2 regions of the Caulobacter sp. GW822-FHT07D08 genome follow, and region 2 is predicted to be linked to the other one. Evidence: riboswitches for the same ligand, from Rfam matches in the RefSeq annotation. Region 2 holds a riboswitch; the other holds the start of a gene.
What was found. Region 2 has a riboswitch for glycine ahead of AC1RJ9_RS20805 (TonB-dependent receptor domain-containing protein). Riboswitches for the same ligand answer to the same signal wherever they lie in the genome.
Positions count from the first base shown of each region.

Region 1: another riboswitch for glycine. It lies ahead of gcvT (glycine cleavage system aminomethyltransferase GcvT); the one in region 2 lies ahead of AC1RJ9_RS20805 (TonB-dependent receptor domain-containing protein).

Region 1 is NZ_JBXAKU010000006.1:181,470-187,310, forward strand. Features, by position in the region: gene gcvPB (aminomethyl-transferring glycine dehydrogenase subunit GcvPB) at 1-24, opposite strand, end outside; gene gcvPA (aminomethyl-transferring glycine dehydrogenase subunit GcvPA) at 21-1,367, opposite strand; gene gcvH (glycine cleavage system protein GcvH) at 1,489-1,854, opposite strand; gene gcvT (glycine cleavage system aminomethyltransferase GcvT) at 1,870-2,982, opposite strand; glycine riboswitch at 3,147-3,237, opposite strand; gene AC1RJ9_RS13500 (zinc-dependent metalloprotease) at 3,429-5,841, opposite strand, start outside.
Region 2 is NZ_JBXAKU010000013.1:51,390-57,230, forward strand. Features, by position in the region: gene AC1RJ9_RS20800 (S9 family peptidase) at 1-1,670, opposite strand, end outside; gene AC1RJ9_RS20805 (TonB-dependent receptor domain-containing protein) at 1,755-4,469, opposite strand; glycine riboswitch at 4,600-4,691, opposite strand; glycine riboswitch at 4,695-4,783, opposite strand; gene AC1RJ9_RS20810 (ABC transporter substrate-binding protein) at 5,049-5,841, opposite strand, start outside.

The DNA.
Region 1 (5,841 bases), on a different contig from region 2:
GCGGCCGACGTTGTTCATGCTCATTGGGCCACCGCCTTGGTGAGGATCTTGGCGAAGAAGGGGATGTCGATATCGAGCGTGGTCTCGGTAGCCGCGACCAGCAGCACGTCGTTCAGGCCCGCGTCCGCGTCGAGGCGCGAGAACGGCACGCCGGCGATGACGCCATGGCCGGCCAGGGTCTCGACGACCTCGGCCGCGTCCTTCGGCAGCTTGATCGCGAACTCGTTGAAAAAGCGCGGGGTCAGGATCTCGACACCCGGCACGGCCTTCAGGGCGTCGCGCAGGGCGACCGCCTTCTGGTGGTTCAGGGCGGCAAGCTGGCGCAGGCCGGTCTCGCCCAGCAGGCTCATGTGGATCGAGAAGGCCAGGGCGCAGAGGCCGCTGTTGGTGCAGATGTTCGAAGTGGCCTTGTCGCGACGGATATGTTGCTCGCGGGTCGACAGGGTCAGCACGAAGCCGCGCTTGCCATCGGCGTCGACGGTCTCGCCGCACAGGCGGCCCGGCATCTGGCGGACGAACTTCTCCTTGCAGGCGAAGAGGCCGACATAGGGGCCGCCGAAGTTCAGGCCATTGCCGATCGACTGGCCCTCGGCCACGGCGATGTCGGCGCCCATCTCGCCGGGCGACTTCAGCAGGCCGTACGAGACCGCCTCGGTGGTCACGACGATCAGCAGCGCGCCGGCCGCCTGGGCGGCTTCGGCGATCCGGGTCACGTCGGTGACCGTGCCGAACACGTTCGGGGTCTGGACGACGACGCAAGCGGTGTCGGCGTCGATGGCGGCGATCACCGCGTCCTCGGCGTCGACCGCCGGAGCCAAGGCCTCCGTCGCGACGCCGGCCGCGTGGGCCAGGGTCTCGATGGTCTCGACATAGTGCGGGTGGACGCCGCCCGACATCACCGCCTTGTTCCGGCGGGTGACGCGCTGGGCCATCATCACGGCCTCGGCCGCGCCGGTCGAACCGTCATAGAGCGAGGCGTTGGCCACCTCCATCCCGGTCAGGGCCGCGACCTGGCTCTGGAATTCGAACAGCACCTGCAAGGTGCCTTGGGCGATTTCCGGCTGGTAGGGCGTGTAGCTCGTCAGGAACTCCGACCGCTGGATGATGTGGTCGACCGTGGCCGGCACGTGGTGGCGATAGGCGCCGGCCCCGCAGAAGAACGGTCCCTCCCCCGCGGCGCGATTGCGACGAGCCAGGCCGGCCATCTCGCGCTCGACTTCGATCTCGCCGGCGTGCAGCGGCAGGTCGACGGTTCCGGAACGCTGGGCCGAGGCCGGCACGTCGATGAACAGGTCGTCGATCGACTTGACGCCGATCGCGCCGAGCATCTCGACGCGGTCTTCGGGGGTCAGGGGGAGGTAACGCATTGTGTTATCGCACCTAGCTTGTCATCCCGGCCGTAGCGGAGCGGAGAGCCGGGACCTCGGAAAGCGCGGCGCTTCCGGCGGTCCCGGATCGGCCTGCGGCCGTCCGGGATGACAGATAAAGTTAGAGAGTCGCGAGGAACGCTTCGTACGCGTCGCGGTCCATCAGGGCGTCGACCTCGGCCGGGTTCGACAGCTGGATCTTGGCGAACCAGCCGCCGCTTTCCGGCAGGGCGTTGACGGTTTCCGGCGCGTCGCCCAGCTCGGCATTGCCCTCGATGACCTCGCCCGACACCGGGGCGTAGACGTCCGAGGCGGCCTTGACGCTCTCGACCACGGCGAGGTTCTCGCCCTGCTTCACGGTCTTGCCGGCTTCCGGAACCTCGACGAACACCACGTCGCCCAGCTGCTCGGCGGCATAGGCGGTGATGCCGACGGTGGCCACGTCGCCTTGGACGATGACCCATTCATGATCTTTGGTGAAACGCATTGCCTGGGCCCTTGATTAGAGTTTGCGGACGTAACGGTTGGCGACGAACGGGGTGGCGACCACTTCAGCGGCGGCGGCCTTTCCACGAACGATGACCTTGAGCTTCGCCCCCACGGCCGCATAGGCCGGCGGGGCGAAACCGATGGCGATGGGGAAACCCAGGCTGGGGGCGAAGCCGCCGCTGGTCACCTTGCCGATGACATTGCCTTCTTCGTCGGCGATCTCGGCGCCTTCGCGGGCCGGCGCGCCTTCCAGCACCTTCAGATTGACGCGGACGCGCGACATCTCGCCGGCCAGTTCCTTGGCGATCCGGGCCGCGCCGAGATAGTCGCCGGCCTCGCGGCGCGACTTGCCGACCGCGAAGTTCAGACCGGCCTCGATCGGCGAGACCGTCTCGTCCAGGTCATGGCCGTACAGCGGCAGGCCCGCTTCCAGGCGCAGGCTGTCGCGCGCGCCCAGGCCGATCGGCTTGACGCGCTCGTCGGCCAGCAGGGTGTTCCAGATGCGCTCGGCGGCGTCGGCCGGGACCGAGATCTCGTAGCCGTCCTCGCCCGTATAGCCCGAGCGCGAGATGATCGCGTCGACGCCGAAGGCGGTCAGGGCCAGCGTGTCCATGAACACCATGCCGGCGGCTTCCGGCACATGGGCGGCCAGGACGACGGCGGCCTGCGGACCTTGCAGCGCCAGCAGCGCGCGGTCCTCGAGACGGGTCACCGTGGCCTCGCCGGCCAGGGCCTCGGCGATGATCTTGTAGTCGTTGTCCTTGCAGGCGCCGTTGACCACCACGAACAGGCCGTCGTCGTCGGGGCGCGCCGTCATCAGGTCGTCGATGATCCCGCCCTCGGCGTTCAGCAGCACGCCGTAGCGCTGCTTGCCGGGCTTCAGGCCCTGGTAGTCGGCCGAGACTACCTTCTCGAAGCTCTTGGCGGGGTTCTCACCGCGCAGGCGCGCCTGGCCCATGTGCGAGACGTCGAACAGGCCGGCGTGCTCGCGGGTCCAGAGGTGCTCCTTCAGCACCCCGTCCTTGTACTGCACCGGCATCGAATAGCCGGCGAACGGCACCATGCGCGCGCCAAGCGCTACGTGGGCCTCGTACAACGGGGTCTTCTTGAGGTCTTGATCGGACACTGGACAGGCTCCAAGCGGGGTCGGCGACGGGACCGGCGTCCGCCGGCAAGTCGCCCCCGCTGTCCCTTGGACCTGAGAGATTCCGGCCTCGCCCCTCTGCCGGACGGGTTTGGCCTTGCTCCTTCGGCGAGCCGCCCTTTCGGGAGGCCTCTTTCCAGCGTTCCTAAACCCGCGCGGTCCTTTTGCCTGAGCGTTTCCGGGGCGGTTGCGCCTTCGGCCTCGGGAGCGAATCCCGATGTCTCCCGCGAGGGTCGTCGGGGTGATGCGGGAGGGTCACCTCAGAGTCAAGCTGGACCGGCTTCTTTCAACTCCGATTTCCCCGGCGAATGCCGGGGCCCAGATTCATTAGTGAGAGTCGGACGTGCTCGCGCCCACGCGACGAGCAGAACCACTAGCGCGCTTGGCTTCGATCTGGGCCCCGGCATTCGCCGGGGAGATCGGATAACTTAGAGGTTCAAGTCTACAAACCAATCGTCCTCGCCGATCGGCGGGCCGGGCGGGATGACGATCTTGGCCTTGCCTTCCTCGATCAGCCCGGCCAGGCGGTCGCCGCTTTCGTCGGTAATGACACCAGCCAGGGCGCGAGCCTGGGCGCGGTCGGCGGCGTCGCTTGCGGTCACGGCCTTGAGCCCCTTGCCCCAGTCGGCCAGACGCGCGCGGATCACCGCGGCGGCGGTCGGGGACAGGTCCTTGTCGCCCAGGGCGTTGGCCAGATTCACCACCATCCTCTGGCGGACGCGGCGCGCCAGCTCGGCTTGGCGGCCCGTCGCCTTGCCGTCGAAGGCGGCGAAGGCCAGGGCCTTGTCCAACAGCCCCTCGACACCCGGCTGGGCCGGATCGCGGCGCTTGGCCTCCATGAGACGGTTCAGGCGCGCCGGCGCGAACAGGTCGCCCCAGACGAGGTCGGCGGCGACGTCCGCCGTCGCCGGCAGGTCGAAGACCGGCCCCGGGCCGAAGGTCTCGATGTCATTGGCCTTGTCGGCGCCCTGCGACTGGCCCGAGGTCAGGACATCCAGGGTCTTGTCGGAGAGGTCCAGCGCGGCGGGCGTCAGCGTCCGCAGCAGAGCGTCGATGGCGGCGGCCTGGCGGGCGGGCGGGACGATCTTGCTGGCCTCCCGGCCATCGCCCTCGGCGGCGTAGGTGAAGTCGACGCCGCCGACCAGCTTGGCCGTCGCGTCGACCTGATAACGGTGGAAGATGTAGATCGGCACGATCACGCGGCGCAGATCCGCCACCGACCCGCCCTTGGGCAGATTGGGAAGCCCGAAACGGTCCAACGCGATCTTGCGCACGGCCATCAGATGGTCGAGCTCGACGACGGGGTCGGAACCGTTGTCCCAGACCGCGCCCACCGGATGCGGCGTGTCCTGCCCGCGCGCATCCTCGTCGGAGACATAGCGCAGGCCGTCGGCCTGGCTCTTGTCGGCCTTGGCCTTCAGCCAGGCCTTCTCGTCGACGCCGGCCGGAGCGACCCCATATAGCCAGTCGATCACGAACTTGTCCCAGGCGCCCACGCCGCGCCCATAGGCGTCGGAGAAGTCCAGCTGGCCGCCCTTGATGGCGATCCTCGGGGCCGGATAATCCATCACCGAGGCGCGGTCGCCATAGGTGCTGGCGGCGAAATTGTGCTGCAGGCCGATCGAGTGGCCGATCTCATGCGGGGCCAGCTGGCGCAGGCGGGCCAGCGAGATCTCGATCGGGTCGTTGGGACCGCCCTGGCCGGTGGCCGCCGCGCCTTCCAGTCCCTCGAAGATCAGCCGGTCCTGGCGGACGCGCTGCGAGCCCAGCAGCACGTCGCCCTTGATGATCTCCCCCGTGCGCGGATCGACCACCGCGTGGCCATACGACCAGCCGCGCGTCTGGCGGTGCACCCAGTTGACGACGCTGTAGCGGGCGTCCAGCGGGCTGACGCCCTCGGGCAGCAGCTCGACCTTGAAGGCGTCGATGAAGCCGGCGGCCTCGAAGGCCTGGTTCCACCAGCGGCCGCCCTCGATCAGCGCCGAGCGCACCGGCTCGGGCGCGGCGCGGTCGACATAGAACACGATCGGCTTCTTGACCGGCGAGCGGGCGGCGGTCGGATCGGTCTTTTCCAGACGGAAGCGGTGGACCAGCCGATAGACCAGCGGCTCGCCCAGCGGCGCGGAATAGTCGGCCACGGTGTGGTCGATGACGCCGACGCGCGGATCGTTCTGGCGCGGCTGATAGCCCGGCTCGGGCAGGGCCACGAACGCGTGGTGCAGGGCCAGGGTCACGTTGCGCGGATCGGGAACGATGCCGCGAACCTCCGAACCCGGATCGTCGCCGACGAAGGTCTCGACCGCCTCCAGCTCGACGTTCAGCGGGAAGACGTTCACCGCCCCCGTATCGGCGTAGGACAGGCCGTCGTTCAGGCGGAAGTCGCCCTGCTTGCCGCGCTTCAGCGTCTTGGCGACGCCCTGGGCGTCGCGGGTCAGGAAGCTGGTCACATCGACCAGCAGGCCGCCGTCCGGGCTCTCGGCCTCGATGGCGTTCGACCAGACGCTGGAGACCGGGAACGAGTCGGCCACCGCCTTCTGCTCGTCGGCCGACCCCCGCGCGGCGGAAAAGCCCCAGTTCTCGAACTGGGCGATCACCTTGCCGCCCACGCGGCGGAAGGCGATGATCTGGGTGTCGCCCGGCGCCGAGCGGTCCAGGCCTGTCGGGTTCGAGCCCAGACCCGACCGCAGATAGGTCTGGTAGATGTAGCGCCCGGCGATCCCGTCCGCGCCCGGCTTGGGCAGCAGCACCAGGATCTTGCCGTCCTTCTTGTCGACGAACACTGGCAGGAGGCCGTTCTTGCGCTCCAGGCCGGCGGTGGCGTCGGCGTACTTGTCGGTTTTA
Region 2 (5,841 bases):
CCATACTCCACCCGGCGCAGGTCCCGGCGGTAGGCCTGGGTGTTCTCCAGGAAGGTGACGAAGTTCGAGATCGCGACGTAGCAGTTGGCGCCCTTCAGACGAGGGCTGTAGTGCGTGGCCGAGGCGTAGCACATGTAGCCGCCGTACGAGACGCCGTTGACGGCGAAGCGGCTGGCGTCCAGGGCCGGGTCCTTCTCCAGCGTGTCGAGGAAGGCGCCGATGTCCTTCACCGAGTCCTCGCGCTTGAACGGGCCGTTGTCGAGATTGACGAACCGCGCGCCATAGCCGGTCGAGCCGCGCACGTTCGGGAAGAACAGCGCGATGCCCAGCTCGTTCAGCAGATAGTTGTTCCCACCCAGGAAGTCGGGACGGGTCTGGCCTTCCGGACCGCCGTGGATGTCGACGATCAGCGGCCGCTTGCCGGGGAACTTGGCCGGGTCGGGCTGGTAGAGGAAGCCCGAGACCTTCTCGCCGTCGAAGCTGGCGACTTCGACCAGCTTGGGCTCGACGTTGAGGCTGGGATCCAGGCCGCCGGTCTCGCTGTGGGTCCACTGGGTGACGGCCAGGGTCTTGGGGTCGATCGAGAAGGCGTCGCCCGGCACCTTGGCCGAGGCCATGCTGAGGCCAATCTCGCCCCACGGCGCGATGTCGATCGCCGCGCCGATGCTGTAGGGGATGACGCCAGCCGGCAGGCCCGTCACCGGGCGGACCGCGCCGGTGGCCAGGTCCAGCACCCGCACGCGCGACACGCCGGCCTCATTGATGGCGTAGACCGCGAATGCGCCATCCGGCGAGACGGCGAAGTCGCTGACATCCCACTGCGGCTCCTTGGAGACCGGGACGAAGCCGCCCTTGCCGTCCAGCTTGCCCAGGCGCTGGAAGTCGGAGCCCTTGTTCGAAGTTAGCCAGACCGAGCCGTCGTGGGCGTACTTCGGATCGACGTACGAGACCTTGGCCTTGGGATCGGTCAGGGGCTTCATCTTGCCGCTGGCCAGGTCCAGTTCGTAGACCATGGCCTCGTTGACCGACATGCGGTTCAGCACGAGCGCCTTGGCGCCGTCCGCCGAGAAGTCGGCGATGTTCCAGCCGCCGCCGGTGACCTGGGCCACCAGGCGGTCGGTCTTGGGGTCCTTCGGGTCGACGACATAGAGGTCCATGTCCGCGCCGTTGCGACGCGACGAGGCGTAGCCGACCAGCTTGCCGTCCGGCGACCAGGCGCCGAACCAGTTGCGGCTCTTGCCGTCGGTGATCAGGCGCGGACGGCCGGCCTCCAGCACGTAGAGCTGGTAGAACTCGTCGCCGCCCTTGTCCTTCTGGATCACCAGCGCGCCGCCCTTGGGCGACAGGGCCGCGGCCAGGATCGGCTCGTTCTCGAAGCTGATCTGGCGGCGGTCGCCCTCGGGCTTGGCCACGACGTGGACCTGATCGGAGCCGCCGAAGCGGGTCTTGATCAGCATCGAGCGGTCGGCGGTGTTCCAGCCCAGGAAGTTGGCGTGGCGCGCCTGCAGATAGGGCGCGGCGGCCGCGACCAGCTCTTGCGGAATGGCCGGCGCGCCGTCGACGACGATGGTGGCGGGCGGCGCGACGGTCTGGGCCGCCAAAGGCGTGGCCAGCGGAGTCGCGGCGGCGGCGGCCAAAAGGGCCAGCGCCAGGGCATGACGAGAGATCATCTGGAGAATGCCTCTGAAGAAAGGGGGAGCGCCGCCGGCGGGGGGAGCTAGGGGAAGCAACCGGCGGCGCAATGTCGGGCGGGCTTAGAAACGCATCCGCGCGCCGACGGTCACATAGCGACCGATCACGTCGTAGTACGGCGAGTACAGCGACGAGACGGGCGGGTTCTTGTCGAAGAGATTGGTCGCGTTGGCGTAGAGCTCGACCTCATGGCCCATGACCTCGGGCAGCTTCGCCTGAACGCCCAGGTCGACATAGGTGTAGGCCTTGATGTGGCCGTTCACGAGGTCGACCGTTCGGTTGTACGTGCCCGGCGAGATATAGCGCGCCCGCAGGTTGGCGCTGAACACCTTGCCCGACCAGTCGAGCGCCGCGGTCATGCGGCTCTTGGGCGTGCCCAGGCCGAACGAATAGCCTTGCGACTTGACGTACTCGATCTTGCTGACGCCGTCGTTGGTGGTCAGGCTGTTGACCCAGGTCATCAGCCAGCGGGCGCGGATGCGGCCGGGCGCGTCGGGGATCAGGCGGTCGAGATTGGTCGCGTACGAGATCTCGGCGTCGACGCCGTCGGTCTTGTAGTTGGCCAGGTTGACGTAGGTCGAGACGATCCGCGAGATCCCGCCGGTGGCGTCGCGAGTGACGCGCGAACACATGTCGGCATTGCCGTTGGCGCAGCGCGTGACGATGTCTTGCGCCGACACGGTGGTGATCACGTTGTCGATGTCGATGTCGAAATAGTCGACCGAGATGTTGAAGCCCGGAAGGGCCGGCGGCGAATAGACGAAGCCGGTGGTGAAGGTCTTGGCCGTTTCAGGCGTCAGGTTCGCATTGCCGCCGCCATTGGTCAGCACGTAGACGCTGGAATTGGTCTTCGGGTCGACGATCGTGTTGTAGCCGGTCGTGCTGGTGGTGAAGAGTTCGGTCAGGTTGGCCGAACGGATGTCGCGCGACTTGGTGATCCGTCCCCGGAACCCCGGGAAGAACTCGTTGGTGGCGCCCAGCTTCCACGACCAGATCGAGCCGGTGGTGTTGTAGTCGGAGACGCGGGCGGCGGCGTTGACTTCCAGCTTGTTGAAGACGGGCACGTCGCGGATCACCGGCACAAGCACTTCGGCGAAGGCTTCCTTGACGCTGTAGTCGCCGGCCATGGCCGAGAAGCTGAAGCTTGTGAAGGCCTTGGCCGCGTCCAGGGCGCCGACCGTGCGGTCGACCGACTCCTTGCGGGCCTCGGCGCCGACGGCGACCGAGACCGGGCCGGCAGGCAGGCTGAAGGGCTCGCCGCGCAGGCTGAAGCCGCCGACATCCAGCTTGCTGGTCTCGCGCATGGACGGCGTGCCGGTCACATAGTCCAGCGCCGCCCTCGAAGGCGCGCCCTGGCCGAACAGGTTGATCGGCACGCAGTTGGTCGAGGCGTTGGTCAGGGCGACCCGGCAGATCGGCTGGCCGGTGGTCGGGCTGATCACCGAGTCGACGGCGTTGGCGTAGTTCTGGGTCAGGAAGAACCCAGGGGTGTCGATGTTGTTCTCGTTCTCACCGTGGCTGTAATAGGCGCTCCAGCGCCAGCCGTCGCCGAACGCGCCGTCGAACGCGATGGTCCCCTGGGTCGAGACGCGCTCGAAGTCGATCGTCGGATAGGCCTCGGTGTTGAAGCGGCCCATGGTGAACGAGGTCTGTCCCGCCGCCGCCAGGGCCGACTTCACCGCCGTCGGCAGATAGGCGTTGTCCGACTTGATCGTCAGGTTGCCGCGGTTGTGGTCGCCGAACCAGATGTAGTTGTTCCACATCCGCGAGCGGCGCAGCTCGGCCGTCATCTTGATCTTGTCGGTCAGATCGTAGGTGACGCTGGCCATGGCGGCGTAGCGCTTCTGCGGCGTAACGAGGGGCGAGAGGTCGTCGTTGGACGGACCTTCGCCGCCGACCGAATTGGTGCCGATCACCGTGCCGCCGTTGAAGGTGCGCAGGCTGCCGTCGGGATTAAAGGCCTGCCCCTTCAGCACGCCCGACATGATCAGGCCGCCGTAGGCCGCGTTCGAAAAGCCGACATTGGGGGCCAGGATGAAGCGGCCCGCGCCGTTCGAGACCGTGGCCCAGCGGCCGATGTTCGGCCGGCTGTTCTTCGGGATGACCCCGTCATTGTCGATGTATTCGCCGCCGATCACGAAATGACCGCGGCCGTCGGCGAAGCTCTTGCCCGCCGCCGCCTCGATGCGGACCTGCTTGGCGTCGTGGTACGAGGACTCGCCCGCCTCCACGCCCAGCTTCAGGCCGGTGAAGGTGCGGTCGATGCTGATGTTGACCACGCCGGCCACGGCGCCGGAGCCCCAGGCGGCCGAAGCGCCGCCGGTCACCACGTCGACGCCCTTGGTCAGGACGCTGGGGATCAGGTTCAGGTCGTTGTCGCCCGAGAAGCGGCGGCCATCCAGCAGCACCAGGGTGCGGCTGATGCCGAGGCCACGCAGGTCGACCGGGGCGTTGCCCGCGCCCGTGTTGGTGCCGGTGGTCTGAGCAGAGGTCGTGGCGCGGAACTGCGGCAGGTCGTTCAGGGCCGCGGCGATGTTCGGGCGGGCGCCGACGCTCAGGTCCTGGGCGGTGACCCGCACCGTCGGGGTGGGCGCCTCGAAGCCGGCGCGGTCGATGCGCGAGGCCGTGACGATGATCTCACCGACGCTGGTGTCGTCGGTCTTGGCGGTGTTCTGGGCGGCGTCCTGGGCAAAGGCGGCGCCGTGCAGGGCCAGGACGGCGGGAACCAGGCTGCAGCCCAGCAGCAGTCCCCGGCGAGTTTGGCGTGAAATGGTCAAAGTAAGATCCCCTATGTTTTAGCAGTCGACAGTCGCTCTCTCCCGCGCGCCCGCTTGTTCGGTCGCGTCGGTCGCGGCGCTCGGAAAGACGTGCGCCTTCCCGGACTCCGCCAGGCGGTTCCTCTGCCCCCGCTGTCCCTTGGCCTGAGAGATTCAGACGCGGTCGCGCCCTTGCTCCTTCGGCGAGGCCGCTCACTTGTGGAGCGGTCCTGCTTTCCAGCGTCCTCGTGCTCTGCGGTCCCTGTTGCCTGAGCGTTTCCGGGGCGGTTGCGCCTTCGGCGTCGGGCTGACCCGATCTCTTCCGCGAGAGCCAGGTCAATACGACCGGCTCGCCCCATCGCGTCAAAGCGTCGAAATTCGGTACAATGTTGCCCGGCCCGCGATGAGGACGAAAGGAATCCCCCTGAGTTCAACCGGTGGGCACGATGCGCGTTCGTCCGTCGCCGCGCGATCCGTGAAGGTGATAGGTCGGTGACAGCTTGGGCTTATCGGGGCCAGAGGCAAAAACCGCGAAGCTTTCGTGAACCTGGCCGAAAGTGATTATTTTTAAGGCGGATAATGATCTATATTTAAGCAATATCAATGATCGGCGGTCGCGGCTTTCCAGCGCGCCAGCAATTCGGCGCGCCGCCCCTGGTCGAAATTGGCCAGCAGGGCGGGACCGACACGGATCGGGCGGCCGGCCGCGCCCAGCGCCGGCGCGCCGGCGATGGGGCGGATCGGCGTCAGCCTGGCCTGGGCCAGTCGCCTCTGCCCTTCGTCCGACATCAGATAGTCCAGAAACACCCGGGCCGCCTTCGGATGCGGCGCCGAGCGGGTGATGAAGGCCACGCGCGAGAGCGACAGGTGATAGTCGCTGGGCACGACATAGCCGATGTCGGCGTTGCGATGGCGCGCCCACCAGTCGGCATAGAAACCATTCATGTCGTAGGCCAGGTCGTGCGCCCCTGACAGGCTGGTCAGCAGCGGCGCGCCGGGCACGAACAGGCCAGGCTCCGATTTCGCCAACGCATCGTACAGCGCCCAGGCGTCCGGATAGGCCTGCAGGTCGCTCGACAGGTACATGAACCCCACCCCGCTCTTTTCGGGGTCGTACATGGCGATCTTGCCGCGCCAGCGTTCGGGGTCGGCGCGCAAGGCCGCCAGCAGCGCCGCGTGGCTGCGCGGCACCTCCGACTCCTTCAGCGCCTTCTTGTTGTAGGCGAAGACGATCGGCTCGGCCGTCACGCCGAAGCCCTGGTCGCGCCAGACGGCCCAGGCCGGCAGGCCCTTGGCCTCCGGACTGCGATAGGTCTGGGCGTAGCCGTCGTTGATCAGCTTGACCTGGATGTCCATCGACGAACTCCAGGCCACGTCGGCGACCGGCGCGCCC